Linked DNA regions of Actinocorallia herbida. The protein of the gene in region 2 interacts with the protein of the main gene of each other region in a pairwise test. Links are inferred from orthologs where the notes say so. Each region holds a gene or a part of one and is shown on either strand. Other genes may lie near its edges.

Region 1 (2,904 bases), 6.6 Mb from region 2 along the record:
GGGGACCGCGACGGCCCTCGCGGCGATCCACGACGCGGGGCTGGTCCACCGCGACCTCAAGCCCTCCAACGTGCTGCTGTCGGCGTTCGGGCCCCGCGTCATCGACTTCGGCATCGCCCGCGCGCTGGACTCCGGCGGAGGCGTCACCCGGGCGGGGCAGCTCATCGGCACGCCGTCCTACATGGCGCCCGAGATCGTCAAAGGCGGCGAGCCGTCGGCGGCGTCCGACGTCTTCTCCTGGGGCTGCGTCATCGCGTTCGCCGGCACCGGCCGCGGCCCGTTCGAGGGCGGCACCATGCCGGAGATCCTCTACCGGATCGCGCACGACCCTCCCCGGCTCACCGGCCTGGACCGCGCCCTGCTGCCGTTGGTCTCCCGGGCCCTGGACAAGGATCCGCGCCGCCGCCCGACGACCGCGGACCTGCTGGCGGCGTTCACCGGCGTGCCCGATTCCTCCGCCAACACGATCGCCTCCATCGAGGCGATCCCCGCGCCCGCCCCCGAGGCTCCCGCGCCGCCGCGCGGCACCGCCCCGGCCAAGCGCGGCGTCGACGGATCGCCCTTCGTCGCGGTCGTCCCGGAGGAGGGCGACGCGCCCCTGATCGGGCCGCTCCCGGCGTCCCCCTCGACTCCTCCCGCGCCGACGGTGTCCCCCGCCCGCGCGAAGGACGACGAGCCGACCGGACCCGGGGCCGCCGACCCCGTCCGCCCCGATCCCGTGGCCGCCTCCGCCGAGTCCGAGGTCTCCCTCGGCGGGACGGTCCAGGCCCGGATCGGGCTGCGCACCGGGATGGTCGTCGGGGTGGTCGCCGGGCTCCTGATCGTCCCCCTGCTCGCCGTGCTGCTGTGGGCGCTCACCGACGGCGCGGACGCCGACGGCGGAACCACCGCGCCCCAGGCGAAGAGCCCGCTGTCGGTGCCCGAGGGCTTCCTGGGCACCTGGCAGGGGCGGGTCGTGCGGGCCGGGGACAAGGGCGCCGGGCAGAAGCTGACGATCACGCTCACCGGTGGAGGGCTCGGCGACAAGGTGGGCACCAGCGAGCACGCCGGGCCCGCCTGCACCAAGGACCTCACCCTCACCGAGGCCGACGCCGTGCAGATCCTCGTCCTGGAGAGCGGGAGCGGAGCCGGCTGCGCGGGCGCGGTTCCGGTCACCCTGTCGCTCACCGGATCCGAACTGGTCTACGGCCTCAACGACGGCGCGGCCACCGCGGTGGGCACGCTCACCAGGTGATCTCCGGCTGGCCGGAGTCGGCGAGCGCCTTGTTGGCCTTGCTGAACGGCTGGGTGCCGAAGAAGGTGCGGGCGCTGAGCGGGCTCGGGTGGGCGGACTCGTGCACGAAGTGCTGCGGGTTCGTCACCAGGGCGGCCTTCTTGCGGGCGTAGGCGCCCCACAGGATGAACACGACGCGCTCGGACTTGGCGTTCAGGGCGCGGATCGCGGCGTCGGTGAACTCCTCCCAGCCCTTCTTGGCGTGCGAGCCCGCCTCGCTCGCCCGGACCGTCAGAACCGCGTTGAGCAGCAGGACGCCCTGGTCGGCCCAGCGGGTGAGATCGCCGCTCGCGGCCGGCGCGACGCCGAGGTCGGTGGCCAGCTCCTTGTAGATGTTGCGCAGCGACGGGGGCAGCTTCACGCCTTCGCGGACGCTGAAGCTGAGCCCGTGCGCCTGGCCTGGGCCGTGGTAGGGGTCCTGGCCGAGGATGAGCACCCGCGCGTCGGCGAGCGTGGTGTGCCGGAAGGCGTTGAGGAGGTCTTCGCGCGGCGGGTAGACGGTGCCCGCGGTGTACTCGCCCTCGACGAAGGAGCCCAGGGCGGCGGTGGCGAGGGGATCGAGGTCCATGGCGTCGCGCCAGTCCCCCGGAAGCTGCTCGATCAAGTCCATGCGCCGACCCTAGCCACCCCCACCGACAGAACGCGGCCTTACGGCGTATCTGGGGCTACCGGACGCCGGGCGCACTTGATCCCGTTATCGTCATGCCCATGCGTGCCCTGGTGATCGCCCTCGTGCTGCTCGCGTCCACCGGGTGCGCCGCAGGTTCCGACGGCCCGGTGACCCTGCGGATGCTCGCGGGCTCCTCGATGACCGAGGTCCTGTCCGACCTCACCGCCGTCTATCACCAGCATGTCCCGCATGTCCGCTTCCGACTTGAATTCCGCGGCGCCCAGGAACTGCCCGACGAGGTCGACCGGGCCGACGTCGTCGCGGCGGGCGACGTCGGCGCGCTGGACGACATCCGCGACGACCTCGGCACCCCGTACGTCGTCGCCGCGGACTCCCTGACCATCGCGGTCGCCCCCGGCAACCCGCTCGGCCTCACCGGTGTCCGGTCACTGGAGCGCAAGAAGCTGCGGATCGTGCTCGGCACCTCGGTGGGGCCGCTCGGCCGCTACTCCCAGCAGGTCCTCACCAAGGCCGGGGTGCCCCTGGCGCTGAAGTCCGAGGAGGTCGACTCCCGGGACGTGCTCGACCTCGTCAGGTCGGGCCGGGCCGACGCGGGGCTGGTCTACCTCACCGACATGAAGACCGCCGGGGCGGCGGCGAGCAGCGTCGCCATCCCGGCGGTCTTCAACGTCAAGGCCGAGTTCCCCGTCGCTCCCGTCGCCGAGTCCGACCACCTGCCGGAGGCCACGGCCTTCGTCGAGTGGCTCGCCGGCGACGAGGCGCGGGCGCTGTTCCACAAGTACGGCTTCCAGGCCCCGTAAAGCCCGGTGGGCCGATCGTCAGTCGAGGTCGGAAGGCAGGCCGCCCGTGGCCAGCGAAGGGCAGTCCTCGGCTTCCTGGAGCGCCCTCAGCACCGTGGGGTGCGGCTGCGCGTAGACCTCGGGGTAGGTCTTCTCCCCCGCGGCCTCGTCGGGCCGGTAGGCGAGGATGTCCTCCTCCGCCGAGAACCACGTGCGCAGGC
Region 2 (2,990 bases):
CCGCGCAGCACGTTCAGCGGGGAGTTCTCCCCGCCCCGGAAGTCGAGGGTGATGAGCACCAGCGACGCGACGAGCAGGACGCCCAGCACGAGCCGGTTCTTGCCGGTGTCACGCATCAGCGCCGCGGCTCGGGCACCAGGACCTGGCGCAGCGACTCGAAGTCCTCGATGCACTTGCCGGTGCCGAGCACGACGGAGTCGAGCGGGTTGTCGACGAGATGGATCGGCATGCCCGTCTCCTCCCGGACGCGTTCGTCCAGGTGCTTGAGGAGGGCGCCGCCGCCCGTCAGGGCGATGCCCCGGTCCATGATGTCCCCGGAGAGCTCCGGCGGGCACTTGTCGAGGGTGGTCTTCACCGCGTCGACGATGGCGTTGACGGGCTCCTCGATCGCGCGCCTGACCTCCTCGGAGGAGATGACGACGGTCTTGGGCAGCCCCGACACCAGGTCGCGGCCCCGGATCTCGTAGTTGGGCTCGTCCTCGCCGCCGGTCGGGAACGCGCTGCCGATCGCGATCTTGATCTCCTCGGCGCTGCGCTCGCCGAGCATCAGCGAGTACTCCTTCTTGGCGAAGGTGATGACGGCCTGGTCGAGCTCGTCGCCGCCGACCCGCACGGACTGGCTGGTGACGATGCCGCCGAGGGAGATGATGGCCACCTCCGTCGTGCCGCCGCCGATGTCCACGACCATGTTGCCGGTCGGCTCGTAGACGGGCAGGCCCGCGCCGATCGCCGCGGCCATCGGCTCCTCGATGATGTAGACGCGGCGGGCGCCGGCCTGGTAGCCGGCCTCCTTGACCGCGCGCTGCTCCACCCCGGTGATGCCGGACGGGACCGCGACGACGATGCGGGGCTTGGCGAAGTGCCGGCGCTTGTGCACCTTCTGGATGAAGTACCGCAGCATCCGCTCGGTCACGTCGAAGTCGGCGATCACGCCGTCCTTGAGCGGGCGGACCGCGACGATGTTGCCGGGAGTGCGGCCGATCATCCGTTTCGCCTCGATCCCGACCGCGACGATCTTGCCCGTGTGGGTGTTGATGGCCACCACGGACGGCTCGTTGAGCACGATCCCGCGGCCACGCAGATAGACGAGCGTGTTGGCGGTACCGAGGTCGACCGCCATATCACGGCCTAGGAACGACAGCTTGTTACCCATGGAGAAAAGGGGGCCCTTCCTACTGGCAGTGGCACCAGAGATGACGGTCGGAGCGGCGAGTTCATCGTAACGCGACCGCAACGACCGCGGCAGTCACCGGGCCGCGGACGCCATCGGAAATTCCGCGCGTGATTCGACTATTGCACAGCGAAACGGAACCACACGACCGGAAACGCGAACGCACCGCGCGCCGATCATACGGCGGACGGTGCGTTCGCGGGTGCGTATCGCGCGGCGGGAGTCCCGCCGCGGCTCATCCCAGCTCGGGGAAGAACAGCTTGACCTCGCGCGCGGCGGACTCGGGAGAGTCGGAACCGTGCACGATGTTCTCGCCGATCTCGAGGGCGAAGTCGCCGCGCAGGGTGCCGGGGGCCGCCTTGACGGGGTCGGTCGCACCGGCCAGGGCGCGGAACGCCTCGATGGCGCGGGGGCCCTCGGCGACCAGGGCGACGAGCGGGCCGCCGGTGATGAACTCGACGAGCTCGCCGAAGAACGGACGCTCGCGGTGCTCGCCGTAGTGGTCCTCGGCGACGTCGCGGGTCAGGGTGCGCAGCTCGAGCGCGACCAGCTTCAGGCCCTTGTTCTCGATGCGCGAGAGGACCTCGCCGACCAGGCCCTTGCGGACGCCGTCGGGCTTGACCAGGATCAGGGTGCGCTCGGACACGACTGTGTTCTCCAGTGTTGTTCAGATCAGGTGGGTAGGTGGGAAAGCCTATCGGTGTCCTGTGCGTCCCGGCGCCGGGCCGCGGCCTGCACGGCCGGGACCAGGCACGTCGCGGCCACGGCGAGGCCCAGGGCGGTCGCCGTCCAAGCGCGCTGGGCGGAGGCGAGGGAGTCCAGCGGGCCGTCTCCGGCGCCCGCGTGGCCGAGACCGGCGAGCTGGAGCGACCCGGCGATGAGGCTGCCGCTCAGCAGCGCGGGGAAGCACAGCGCGAGCCCGAATCCGAAGGCGCCGGGCGGGGCGTCGCGCAGCGAGGAGGCGAGGGCGAGCCCTGCGCCTCCGGCGAGCGAGACCAGCGCGGGGCCCAGCAGCGGGCCGCCGGACAGCGGGTCGTAGGCGAGCAGCAGGCCGGTCCCCCCGACCATCAGCGCGCAGCCCGCACCGACCGCGGTGCGCGCGCCCCGCGCGTCGAGGGGCACGGTCGACAGGGCGGCGGCGAGCGCGGCGAACGCGCCCGCGCCGAAGGGCCACAGCTCGGTCGCGCCGACGCCGCGGGCGGTGGCGGTGAGCCCCGCGAGCGGCGCGCTCACCGGCAGCACGAGCACCCCGACGAGCAGCAGGACCGGTCCGGGCGCGAGCGGTCCCGAGGCGTCGCGTCCGGCGGCCAGCGCCATGCCGGTGAGCGCGGCGAGGCCCAGCGCGGCGACGATCAGGTTGACGCCCGGGGCCCACGCCCGCTCGACGGCGAGCACCGCGAGGAACGCGAGGCCCGCCGCGGGCACGAGCGGCAGCGTCAGCTGGGCCCGTTCGGCGGCGGGCAGCGGGACCGGGGCGCGGACCCCGCGCAGGGCGAGCACGGGCAGCGCGGCGAGCAGCGCGGCGGCCGCGGCCCACGGGTGCCCGGTGAGCGGCTCGCGCCAGTCCTCGGGCCGGTCGGGGATCGCGCGGAGCACCGCGGGCATGGCCAGCAGCAGCCCGGCGACGAGGGTGCCGGAGAAGACCGCGGTCGGCAGCGGCGACCGCTGGCGCAGCGCGAGGGCGGCGGCCGCGGCGAGCGCGAGGCCCGCGCCGCAGCCCGCGAGGGCGCGGGCGGCGCCGAGCGCCCAGGTGCTGCCGGCCTGCCCGGCCAGCAGTCCGCCGAGCAGCAGCGCGGCGAGGCCGGCGGCCAGCAGCGGC
Region 3 (3,130 bases), 2.0 Mb from region 2 along the record:
GACGCCGCCGCGCACGTGCCGCCAGTTGGTGGTGAGGCCGCCTTCGATGAGGATGATGACGAGGGCGGTGAGCCCGAGGGTCTGCGCGAGCTGGGCGTCGTCGAACTGGATGCCGATCGGCCCGGATTCGCCGAGGAGGAGCCCGAGGCCGAGGTAGGCGAGCAGACTCGGCAGACCGAGCCGGTACGACAGCCGGACCGCCACGATCGCCACAAGGACCATCACCGCGCCGAACGCGAGCCACTCGTCAAGCCCCACAGATCACCTCCGTCGGGCAATTATCCCGAACGGATCAGGAGGGATGAGACGTCGTGGCGTTCAGGGGGCGGCCGGGCGGCGGATGACGCGGGGGCCGAGGCCGTTCAGGACGTGCTGGACCGGCTCTCCTCGGACGAGCCGGGTGAGGTTGGCCACGACCTCGCCGATGATGGCGATCTGGGCCTGACCGCTGGCGCCCGCGGCGTGCGGGGACAGCAGGACGTTCTCCTGGGCGCGCAGCGGATCGCCGGCGGGCGGCGGCTCGGTCTCGAAGACGTCGAGGGCGGCGCCCCCGAGCGCGCCGGACTCCAGCGCGGCGAGCACCGCGGCGTCGGGGACGATGCCGCCGCGCGCGACGTTGACCAGCAGCGCGCCCGGTGGCAGCAGCGCGAGTTCGCGGGGGCCGAGGAGCCCGGCGGTCTCGGGGGCGAGCGGCAGCGCGACGACGAGGATGTCGCTGACGGCGAGGAGTTCTTCCAGCGGCAGGTAGGCGGCGACGGATTCCGGCTTGGGCGTGCGGCTCCAGTAGGAGACCCGGCAGCCCAGCGCGCTGAACAGCCGCGCGGCCTCGGCCCCGATGGCCCCTTGGCCGACGATCCCGACGCGCTGGGCGTGCAGTTCGCGGCCGCCGATCTCCAGCTGCGGCCAGCCGCCCTCGCGCATCCGCCGGTCGGCCCAGGCGAGCCTGCGGCAGAGCGCGAACGCCGCGCCGACGGCCCACTCGGCGACGGCCCGGGTGTTGGCGCCCGGCGTGTTGGCGACGGCGACGCCGGCCCGGGTCAGCGCGTCGAGGTCGCAGCTGTCGACGCCGACCTGCGGCATCTGCACGAACACCAGGCGCGGCGCGGCGGCGACCGCGGCGGCGTCCATGGCCAGCGCGCCGGTGAAGTCGCCGACGACGGCGTCGGCTTCGGCGAGCGCCTCGTGCAGGCCCGCGGTGTCACGGGTGCGCGGCACGACGAACTCGGCGTGCGCCCTCACCTCGGCGAACAGGGCGTCGATGAGCTCCACCGGCAGCGGCGGCAGCGCCGCGATCCTCCACATGGACCGCACCCTAGGGGACGGCGCCGACGTTTCCCGGCCCTGTCCCCAGCCTGTGGAAACCCGATGGCGTGGCGACCGCGCGGACCGGGACGTCGTGCGGCTCGGCGGGCACCTCTTCGAGGAACTCGGCGTCGTAGACGACCCCGACCGTCAGGATCGCGGGGCCGACGCGGGCCAGCGCCCGGTCGTAGAACCCCCCGCCGCGGCCGAGCCTCCTGCCGTGCCGGTCGACGGCGAGGGCCGGGACGAGGACGACGTCGGTGGCCTTGATCGCGTCGACGCCACGTACCGGCTCCGTGGGCTCCAGAAGGCCGTAGGGGCCCTCGCGCAGTGAATCCGGTCCTTCGTACGAGGCCCAGTCCAATTCCCCGTCAGGGCGGACGACAGGGAGGAGTACGTACGATCCACGCTTCCAGAGCGCGAACAGCAGGCTTCTCGTGCCCGGTTCGTTACCGACTGAGACATATGCTGCGATTGACGAAGCCATCTCCAGCTCGGGGACCGTGAGGAGGACGTCGCGTATCGCGGAGCTTGCCTGGTCTTGTTCGAGACTGGGTATGACACTCCTCGCATGACGTATATGGGTTCGCAACGAGGGCTTAACGTCTTCCTGCACCCGACACTCCCTTCAGTTGACTAGGGTTTTTCCTATGGCCGACATCTCACCCGTAACCAAGGCAGTGGTTCCCGCAGCAGGACTCGGCACCCGATTCTTGCCCGCGACCAAGGCGACGCCCAAGGAAATGCTGCCGATCGTGGACAAGCCCGCGATCCAGTACGTCGTCGAAGAGGCCGTGTCCGCAGGGCTCTCCGACGTCCTCATGATCACCGGTCGGTCGAAACGCTCCATCGAGGACCACTTCGACCGCGCGTACGAGCTGGAAGAGGCCCTCCGGCACAAGGGCGACACCGCGCGGCTCGCCTCCATCCAGGAGTCCGCCGAGCTGGCGCAGATCCACTACGTCCGCCAGGGCGAGCCCAAGGGCCTCGGCCACGCCGTGCACTGCGCCGCCCAGCATGTCGGCAACGAGCCCTTCGCGGTCCTGCTCGGCGACGACCTCATCGGCTCCAGCGACCCGCTGCTCAAGCGCATGATCGAGGTGCGCCAGCAGTACGGAGGCAGCGTCGTGGCCCTCATGGAGGTGCCCGCCGACCAGGTCTACAAGTTCGGCTGCGCCGCCATCTCCGCCAACGTCGAGGACGACGTCGTCGAGGTCACCGACCTGGTCGAGAAGCCCTCCGTCGAGGACGCCCCGAGCAACTGGATCGTCATCGGCCGCTACGTCCTGGACCCCGAGGTCTTCGACGTCCTGGCCAAGACCCCGCCCGGCCGCGGTGGTGAGATCCAGCTCACCGACGCACTGCGCACGCTCGCGACGATGCCCTCGGAGAACGGCGGCGGCGTCCGCGGCGTGCTGTTCCGCGGCAACCGCTTCGACACCGGCGACAAGCTCGACTACCTGCGCACGGTCGTGCAGTTCGCGGCCGAGCGGGAGGACCTCGGCGCCGACTTCCTGGGCTGGCTCCAGGAGTTCGTGGCCGACCGCTCTTCGTGAAAAGCGCCTCCGGCGTGAAATACATGGGGGCATGAGAAGCGTCTCCGACCACCTCGCCGCGATCGTCGCCCGGCTCACGCCCCTGCCCCCGCTGGAGCTTCCGCTGCTGGAGGCGGCCGGGACGGTGCTCGCCGAGGAAGTGTCCGCATCCGTGGACCTCCCCCCGTTCGACAACTCCGCGATGGACGGTTACGCCGTGTGCGCGTCCGACCTCGCCACGCTCCCCGTGACGCTACCCGTCGTCGCCGACATTCCCGCGGGAGACCTCGCGG

Evidence for each region.
Region 1: the proteins of ndk (region 2) and EDD29_RS05250 interact in binary tests that used the Escherichia coli proteins (3 or more experiments, as listed by UniProt). The link is inferred for Actinocorallia herbida from one-to-one orthologs.
Region 3: the proteins of ndk (region 2) and EDD29_RS44680 interact in binary tests that used the Escherichia coli proteins (3 or more experiments, as listed by UniProt). The link is inferred for Actinocorallia herbida from one-to-one orthologs.

Annotation. Positions count from the first base shown.
Region 1 is NZ_RJKE01000001.1:1,083,433-1,086,336, reverse strand. Bases 54-2,808 are described here. They hold EDD29_RS05250 (uracil-DNA glycosylase), read right to left. Parts: upstream 1,884-2,808; coding sequence 1,224-1,883; downstream 54-1,223. Other genes in these bases: EDD29_RS05240 (transglutaminase-like domain-containing protein), read right to left, coding at 2,723-2,808; modA (molybdate ABC transporter substrate-binding protein), read left to right, coding at 1,982-2,704; EDD29_RS05255 (serine/threonine-protein kinase), read left to right, coding at 54-1,234. In the rest of the region: more of EDD29_RS05255, read left to right, coding at 1-53; more of EDD29_RS05240, read right to left, coding at 2,809-2,904. UniProt on the Escherichia coli protein: Excises uracil residues from the DNA which can arise as a result of misincorporation of dUMP residues by DNA polymerase or due to deamination of cytosine.
Region 2 is NZ_RJKE01000001.1:7,729,997-7,732,986, forward strand. The notes cover bases 113-2,953. They hold ndk (nucleoside-diphosphate kinase), read right to left. Parts: upstream 1,818-2,953; coding sequence 1,407-1,817; downstream 113-1,406. Other genes in these bases: mreC (rod shape-determining protein MreC), read right to left, coding at 113-116; EDD29_RS35190 (rod shape-determining protein), read right to left, coding at 116-1,153; EDD29_RS35200 (hypothetical protein), read right to left, coding at 1,844-2,953. In the rest of the region: more of mreC, read right to left, coding at 1-112; more of EDD29_RS35200, read right to left, coding at 2,954-2,990. UniProt on the Escherichia coli protein: Major role in the synthesis of nucleoside triphosphates other than ATP. The ATP gamma phosphate is transferred to the NDP beta phosphate via a ping-pong mechanism, using a phosphorylated active-site intermediate.
Region 3 is NZ_RJKE01000001.1:9,775,254-9,778,383, forward strand. The notes cover bases 116-3,096. They hold EDD29_RS44680 (5-formyltetrahydrofolate cyclo-ligase), read right to left. Parts: upstream 1,919-3,096; coding sequence 1,313-1,918; downstream 116-1,312. Other genes in these bases: EDD29_RS44670 (potassium/proton antiporter), read right to left, coding at 116-258; EDD29_RS44675 (NAD(P)-dependent oxidoreductase), read right to left, coding at 319-1,302; galU (UTP--glucose-1-phosphate uridylyltransferase GalU), read left to right, coding at 1,953-2,858; glp (molybdotransferase-like divisome protein Glp), read left to right, coding at 2,890-3,096. In the rest of the region: more of EDD29_RS44670, read right to left, coding at 1-115; more of glp, read left to right, coding at 3,097-3,130. UniProt on the Escherichia coli protein: Involved in the removal of 5-formyltetrahydrofolate.